Regions from separate parts of the Mesorhizobium sp. UC74_2 genome, predicted to be linked through region 2. Evidence: riboswitches for the same ligand, from Rfam matches in the RefSeq annotation. Region 2 holds a riboswitch; the other holds the start of a gene.

Region 1 (3,895 bases), 1.9 Mb from region 2:
CTGGCCGAGCGACTGCATCGACTGGAGGGGGCCGGCCTGATCCGACAGACACAGGCGCGGCAAGGTGCAACCCGCGGCGCGTACGCTCTGACGGCCAAAGGCGCGGCGCTTATTCCCGCCCTGCAGGCGCTCGCACGGTGGGGTGAAGAAGAGTTGCCCGAGCGCTGGACGCCGCCGGAACGGTTCTATGCCGCCCGACCCGTAGATTTCGACAAGCCGTCGGTGGCCCCCTCGGCGTCCTGATCGGCAACATAGCGGCCTGTGCGACCGGAGCGATCACGGCACGACCAGAGCGTTTCCGGTTTTCGGAATGCGGGAACGCTCTAATTTTTTCTCAATTTCAGACGGAAAACCGCTACGCACTTTTCCTTAAACTGCCCTAGGCGGGCACCGGCTTGGGCCCAAAGCGCTCAGCCGACTTGGCGCGGGCTTTTGCCGCCACCTCCTCGCGGTTGCGCGGCGGCTGGGTCGTCTCAAGGACGACAAGCAGCTCATGCGCGGCATTGGCGATGGTGCGCACGGCGTTGTCGAAGGCTTCCTTGTTGCGCATGGAGGGCTTGTTGGAGCCACTGATCTTGCGCACGAACTGCAGCGCCGCCTCGTGAATTTCGGTATCGGTCGCCGGCGGTTCGAAGTTAAACAGCGGCTTGATGTTGCGACACATGGATATCTCTCCCGTTTGATATATCCGGCGTTGCCCCTCGTTCCCGTTAGTGGCCTCTCAGGCTCCTAGTCCCCGTCCAGCGGCTCGGTACCGACCGGCTTGCCGTCACGGGCGAGCCTGATCTTCTCCACCTTGTCCTCGGCGGCCTTGAGCAGGCGATCGCAATGCGCCTTCAGCGCCTCGCCCCGTTCATATATGCGAATCGACTGGTCGAGCGGCACGTCGCCGCGTTCGAGATCGTCGACGATCTTCTCTAACGCATCCAGCGCCTGCTCGAAGCTCATCGCCTTGACGTCCTGGTTCGCTTCCTCAGCCATGGCTCATCCTTTCATCAGGCGGCCGACATGCGCTGCGACCGAAAATGCCAATCCGTGCAGGTCGTAGCCGCCTTCCAGCAAACTGACCAGCCTGTTTGAACTATGACGGCGGGCGCGATCCATCAACTGCCCGGTCGCCCAGTCGAAATCATCCTCGACAAGGTTGATCTCGGCCAACGGGTCACGATGGTGCGCGTCGAAACCGGCCGAGATGATCACAAGGTCCGGCGCGAAAGAATCGATCGCCGGCAGGACACGCGTGTTGAACGCCTCACGAAAGATATCGCTACCCGTCGCCGGCGCCAGCGGCGCATTGACGATGTTGCCGGCGCCAGTCTCGTTTCTGGCGCCGGTGCCAGGATAAAGAGGCATCTGGTGCGTCGAGCAATAGAGCACCGATGGGTCGTCCCAGAAGATGTCCTGCGTGCCGTTGCCGTGATGAACGTCCCAGTCGACGATGGCGACACGCTCGACGCCGTGCTTTTCCTGTGCGTAGCGAGCGGCAATCGCAGCCGTATTGAACAGGCAGAAACCCATGGCGGTGGTTTTCTCGGCATGATGGCCGGGCGGACGCGCGGCCACGAAGACATTGTCGGCCTTGCCGGTGAAAACGTCGTCCACGGCGGCATTGGCGGCGCCGATGGCGGTCAGCGCCGCCTGCCAGGTTTTCGGGACTCGCCACCGTGTCGGAATCGATGACGGCAATACCTTCCTGCGGAATCGCCCTGCGGACGCGCTCGACGAAATCCTTTGGATGGCAATAGAGAACAGTCGTCTCGTCGCCCATCGGCGCCTCGTGCCTGTCGAGGGCGGCAAAGACCTCGTCGTCCAGAATCCGCTCGATAGCGCGCAGCCTGTCCGGTCGCTCCGGATGCCCGGCGGGCGTGATGTGTTCCAGAAAAATCGGATGGGTGTAGAGACGGGTCGTCATGGCGCCACCTTATCAGCAATGGAGATGATGGCCACGCGACAAGCATGAGAGCGTTTCCGTTTTCAACGGAAACGCGGAAACGCTCCAACTTTTGTTTTAACGCGATTCCGGACGCAAAACCGTTGCGCGTTTGCTGGAATTGCTCATCCTGCTGGGGAAAAGGCGTCATCCGACGTCGACATCAGGGCTGTCCTTGCCCGCGAACTCGGCTAGGTTAGCCGCACTGTCAGGTGCCTGCCGCAAGGCGGGAGAATCGGGAACACGGTGAAAATCCGTGGCGTGCCCAACGCTGTGAGGGGGGATCGCTCGGCAAGAGCCACTGTCCGCGCAAGGACGGGAAGGCGCCGGCAAGCGGGACGAACCCGAGCCAGAAGACCGGCCAGGCAGAAATGGTCATCCGCATGGACGGGTGGATGACGCTGTTTCGATCGCAAGGGAAACGCGATGAACACCGTCCGCAACCATACATGCCATACCTCCGGAGATCTTGCCTTCGAGGATTTTGAGCGTGAGGCCATCTATCGCGCCATCTTCACGCGTCGCGACGTGCGCAGCCATTTCCGGCCCGACCCGATCGACGACGCTGTGCTTGCCCGCCTGCTTACGGCTGCGCACCACGCACCGTCCGTAGGCTTCATGCAACCCTGGAACTTCATCGTCATCCGGGACCAGAAACGGCGCGCGGCGGTGCGCGATCTGTTCCTGACAGCCCGAGCCCAGGAACTGCCGCATATCGCGGAGGATCGGCAGGCGCTTTACCGCAAGCTCAAGCTGGAAGGCATCTGCGAAAGCGCGCTCAATCTCTGCATCACCTGCGATCGCTCGCGCAGCGAGAACTCGCCGCTCGGGCGCTGGCACAATCCGCAAATGGATCTCTTCAGCACGGTATGCGCGGTACAGAATTTCTGGCTGGCGGCACGGGCCGAAGGGATTGGCGTCGGCTGGGTGAGCATCCTGAACGCCGAAGCGCTCAGAGACCTGCTCGACATCCCGGATCATGTCGTGCCTGTCGCCTATCTTTGCGTCGGGCACGTCTCGGAATTCGCCACCCGACCCGACCTTGAACGCAATGGCTGGGGCTCGCGCCTGCCGCTCTGCGACCTCGTCATGAGCGAGACCTATGCCGGTGCCGGCGAGGATGTGCTGAAAGCCGCGGCCAACGCGATCGCGGGCAGAGGATGAGAAGTCAGGCAGCAGTCTTGCCGTCCACCAGCAAACCTTCCATGAGCGCGCGAAACGCATTAACCGCCTTTGTCGATATGGCGGCAGGATCATCGGAGTTTGCAATCCACTGCGCAGCATAGAGCGAGGCGCCGCTGATCAGCCGTGCCATCGCTTCAGGATCGATGTCGCGGCGAATAACCCCATCTTCCTTCAGCGCTGCAAGGTTCTTGGTTACCGACAGGATACAGGCGTTGGCATTGGGCCATTGCGCCGGATCACCAAGGACAGCGGGGCCATCACACAGCACGATGCGCTGGACTTCCGGATCGAGCGCCATTTCGACATAGCCGATGTTTTCGTCCATGAAACCCTGCCAGCGCGTCTCGGCCTTGGCGGAGACAGCATTGAGACGCGCCGCCATTTCGCAGTCGATCTGGGCGATCACGGCTTCGAAAAGCCCCTTCTTGTCGCCGAAATGATGATAAAGCGCGCCACGCGTCAGCCCCGCTTCGGCGGTGAAATCATCCATCGATGCGTTCGCGTAACCGACTGTCGCAAAGGCCCGCCGCGCAGAGGCAATCAGTTTCGCACGCGTCTCGGCGATCATTTCGCTGCGGGGTTTATGAGCTGTCCTCATTGGTGTTTCCTTTGCCGCTTCTGCTTTTCACATACGTCGCGTATATTTTTTTACATACACGACGTATATTAATTGACATACGTGACGTATGCAATTATCTCATTCGCATACGCCACGTATGTAAGTGGCGCACCCTCAAAATTCAGGAGTGCTCCCATGCGCAATCCTTATGGTGAAATCTT
Region 2 (3,895 bases):
CAGGCCCGGCCTCAAGCCCATCGGCACGCCGGAACACAGCGCCTATCTCTATGCCGACTGGGTGCCGTACGAGAATTTCACCGTGTCGCCCAACGTCGCCATCTACAGCTCACGCTGGTCGACGGACCGGCTGGAGACCGCGTTCTTCGAAACCAAGGGCTTCGCGCTGGTCAATCTCAACATGAACTACAAGCTGAACGACAATTTCGAGTTCGACTTCGGCGTCAGGAACATCTTCGACAAGAACTACCAGCTTGCCTACGGCTTCCCGGAACAGGGCCGCACCTTCTACCTGAACTCGGCCATGCGGTTCTAGGGCATGGCCAGGCCGGCGAGATCGCGCGCGCGGAAATCCGCGCGCGGCGCCGGCCCTGCTTCGCCCGTCCCGGCGACCGACGACAAGGCGGCGCCGGAAATTCCGGCGCCGCGACCCGACAGCGATGACGCCGTCCCGAACACCGCAGCACCGGAACCTGAGTCCGGCGAAGAACCGTCAGGCGACCGCAGCGAAGCGCAGCGCTGGCTGCTGGGTGGCGTGGTCTCCGTCGCAGCCCATATCGGCGCCGGGCTCTATCTCGCCGCGTTAACCCTGCCTCCCGCCACCGATACGGGCATCGTCGACTCCATCTCCGTTGAGTGGGTGCCTCCGGACGTATCCGAGGCTGCCCTGAAGGCCGAGCGGCCCGCGGATGCAGTCGACGAACCGGCACGCTCCGTTCCTCGGCCTGACATCGAAAAAGCGCCGGAAAAGCCCTCGTACGACGAACCGAGGCAGGCCGATCCGCTCCCTGAAGACGACAAGCCCCCGACGACCAAACCCGCGCGGCAGCCGCGACAGGAAACAGCGGAAACCAGAACCGAAGCACCGCAGCCGAAGCAGGAAGCCGCCCCTGCACCACAGGTTCTCCGCTCCGCGCAGCAAAACGTGCCAGCCGTGCCGGCCGTCACGAAGGCGCCGGAAAGCAAACCCGCCCGCCCGGTCGAGAAGCCCGGCGCCGCGCGACAGGAAACCCGAAAGGCCGAGAACAACAGCCGCTCTCGCAAACTCGAACGGGCAGAGCCCGCCAGGCCGGTTCGCCAGCAGCGCAAGAGCGCGCCGAAGAGGACCGTGGCAGCCGATGGGTCCGGCTCATCTGAAAAAGCCGTTCGGCCGGCGGCGGTTTCGCCGAAGCAGGCAACCTCCACGGGACCCGCGAAGGCAGCCGGACGCGGCGCGGTATCACCTGCGCAATGGCAGGCCAAGGTCATCGCCCATATCCGCCGCTTCAGGCAATATCCCCCGGGCGCCAGTGGTTCTGCGTCGGTTCGCGTGCAGTTGCGCATCAATGCCCAAGGCGTCGTAAGATCGGCTTCGGTCGCGGGCTCCTCCGGCAATGCGGCCCTTGATCGCGCTGCGATCGAGACCGTGAAGCGAGCCTCCCCTGTACCCGCCCCGCCACCTGAAATAGCCCGCTCCTCGATGACGCTGGCGATCACGATCAGTTTCAAGCGCTGAACCGCCAAAATGCCTTGTCGGCAAATCCGCGACCATCCATACCAGTCGTTGACATCGAGTCGCTGTTCTATACTAGATATCGGAGTCGAGGTTCTCCCGAGTCGTCTGGTTCGGGAGCTAAGAGGGAAGCCGGTGCAAAACCGGTGCTGCCCCCGCAACTGTAAGCAGTGAGCCCGCGTCGAAAAATGCCACTGGTGCCGTAACGCACCGGGAAGGCCGACAAGGGCGACGACCTGTGAGCCAGGAGACCTGCCGCGACGAACGAGAACGAACCTCGGGCGGGGTGTCCCGGCGGTGCGCGTGGCCGGGCGTCGCTGCGTCCCGAATGGCCAATGCGTTCCCCCAAAATCCCCGCCCACAACGCCACGGGGATGACATGGCAACGACTGCAGCGCTCACCACGAACGGAGCTCCCAAGGCCCCACCGATCGGCGAAAGCCATCATTCGCCTCAGGCCGAGCCCGGCTACAAGGTGATACGCCGCAACGGTTCGGTGACGCCGTTCGATGCGACGAAAATCGTGGTGGCGCTGACCAAGGCTTTCCTCGCAGTCGAAGGCTCGAGCGCGGCGGGCTCGCGGCGTGTGCATGACGTTGTCGAGGACCTGGCCGGACAGGTGGTTGCGGCGCTGACGCGCCGCTTCGAAGCCGGACGCACTTTCCATATCGAGGAGATCCAGGATCAGGTCGAACTGGCGCTGATGCGCGGCGAACACCACAAGGTGGCGCGCGCCTATGTGCTTTATCGCGCGGAGCGGGCGCGCGAGCGCCTGGCGGACAAGGCGGATGCGGTCGCGCCGGGCGGATCGCTCAACGTGAAGGGCGAAGACGGTGCCCTTGCACCGCTCGACGAAGCCCGCTTCTCGCGCGTGGTCGAAGAAGCCTGCGCCGGCCTGGAAGCCGTTTCGCCCGAGGCCATCCTCACCGAGGCACGCCGCAATCTCTATGACGGCATCACGCGGGATGAACTGTCGCTGGCGCCGATCCTGGCCGCACGCACGCTGGTCGAGACCGAGCCGAACTATGCCTTCGTTTCGGCCCGCCTGCTGCTCGACCGCCTCCGCCGCGAAGCCCTGAGTTTCGTCACCGGGCGCAGCGAGCAGGCAACCCAGGCCGAGATGGCGGGGCGCTACGCCTCCTATTTCCCGGAATTCATCACGGCCGGCATCGAAGCCGAGTTGATCGATCCGGAACTCGGCCGCTTCGACCTTGCCCGGCTGGGTGCGGCGCTGAAGCCCGAACGCGACCTGCAGTTCCAGTATCTCGGCCTGCAGACACTCTACGACCGCTATTTCCTGCACACGAAGGGCAAGCGTTTCGAGCTGCCGCAGGCCTTCTTCATGCGGGTCGCCATGGGGCTGGCGGTGCGCGAGATCGACCGCGAGGCTCGGGCCGTCGCGTTCTACGACCTCTTGTCCTCCTTCGATTTCATGGCGTCGACGCCGACGCTGTTCAATTCCGGCACGCTGCGGCCGCAGCTGTCGTCATGCTTCCTGACCACCGTCGCCGACGACCTCGACGGCATCTTCAAGGCGGTCAAGGACAATGCGCTGCTCGCCAAATATTCCGGCGGCCTCGGCAATGACTGGACGCCGGTGCGTGGCCTCGGTGCGCACATCAAGGGCACCAATGGCGAGAGCCAGGGCGTGGTGCCGTTCCTGAAGGTGGCCAACGACACCGCCATCGCCGTCAACCAGGGCGGCAAGCGCAAGGGCGCGGTGTGCGCCTATCTCGAGACCTGGCATGTCGACATCGAGGAATTCCTCGACCTGCGCAAGAACACCGGCGACGATCGCCGCCGCACGCATGACATGAACACCGCCAACTGGGTGCCGGACCTGTTCATGGAACGGGTCGAGGCCAATGGCGAATGGACGCTGTTCTCGCCAGACGAGACGGCTGACCTGCACGATCTCTACGGCTCCGCGTTCCGGCAGACCTACGAGGCCTATGAGGCGAAGGCAGCCGCCGGCGGGCTCAAGGTGTTCCGCAAGGTCCGCGCCGTCGACCTCTGGCGCAAGATGCTGACCATGCTGTTCGAGACGGGCCATCCCTGGATCACCTTCAAGGACCCTTGCAACATCCGTTCGCCGCAAGGCCATGTCGGCGTGGTTCACTCCTCCAACCTGTGCACCGAAATCACGCTGAACACGTCGAAGGACGAGGTCGCCGTCTGCAATCTCGGCTCCATCAACCTCGTCAACCATGTCAGCGAAAAGGGGCTCGACCTCGATCGCCTGGCAAGGACCGTCTCCGTCGCCATGCGCATGCTCGACAACGTCGTCGACATCAATTTCTACACCATCCCCGAGGCGCGCCGTTCCAACCTGCGCCACCGGCCGGTGGGGCTGGGCCTGATGGGCTTCCAGGATGCGCTGCAGCTGCTGCGCATCCCCTATGC

The links. A riboswitch is a leader RNA that binds a small molecule or an ion and turns the genes downstream of it on or off. The one in region 2 is predicted to bind cobalamin.
Region 1: it holds a riboswitch for cobalamin, as region 2 does, so the genes downstream of both, bluB (5,6-dimethylbenzimidazole synthase) here and ACFJIU_RS06760 (ribonucleoside-diphosphate reductase subunit alpha) in region 2, are expected to answer to the same signal.

What each region holds. Positions count from the first base shown of each region.
Region 1 covers NZ_CP170562.1:3,381,166-3,385,060, forward strand. The annotation lists gene ACFJIU_RS16450 (winged helix-turn-helix transcriptional regulator) at 1-243, shown strand, start outside; gene ACFJIU_RS16455 (DUF2277 domain-containing protein) at 380-664, opposite strand; gene ACFJIU_RS16460 (exodeoxyribonuclease VII small subunit) at 730-981, opposite strand; partial or broken gene ACFJIU_RS16465 (histone deacetylase family protein) at 985-1,912, opposite strand; cobalamin riboswitch at 2,124-2,311, shown strand; gene bluB (5,6-dimethylbenzimidazole synthase) at 2,357-3,094, shown strand; gene ACFJIU_RS16475 (TetR/AcrR family transcriptional regulator) at 3,099-3,713, opposite strand; gene ACFJIU_RS16480 (MFS transporter) at 3,870-3,895, shown strand, end outside.
Region 2 covers NZ_CP170562.1:1,434,538-1,438,432, reverse strand. The annotation lists gene ACFJIU_RS06770 (TonB-dependent receptor plug domain-containing protein) at 1-316, shown strand, start outside; gene ACFJIU_RS06765 (TonB family protein) at 320-1,495, shown strand; cobalamin riboswitch at 1,567-1,767, shown strand; gene ACFJIU_RS06760 (ribonucleoside-diphosphate reductase subunit alpha) at 1,872-3,895, shown strand, end outside.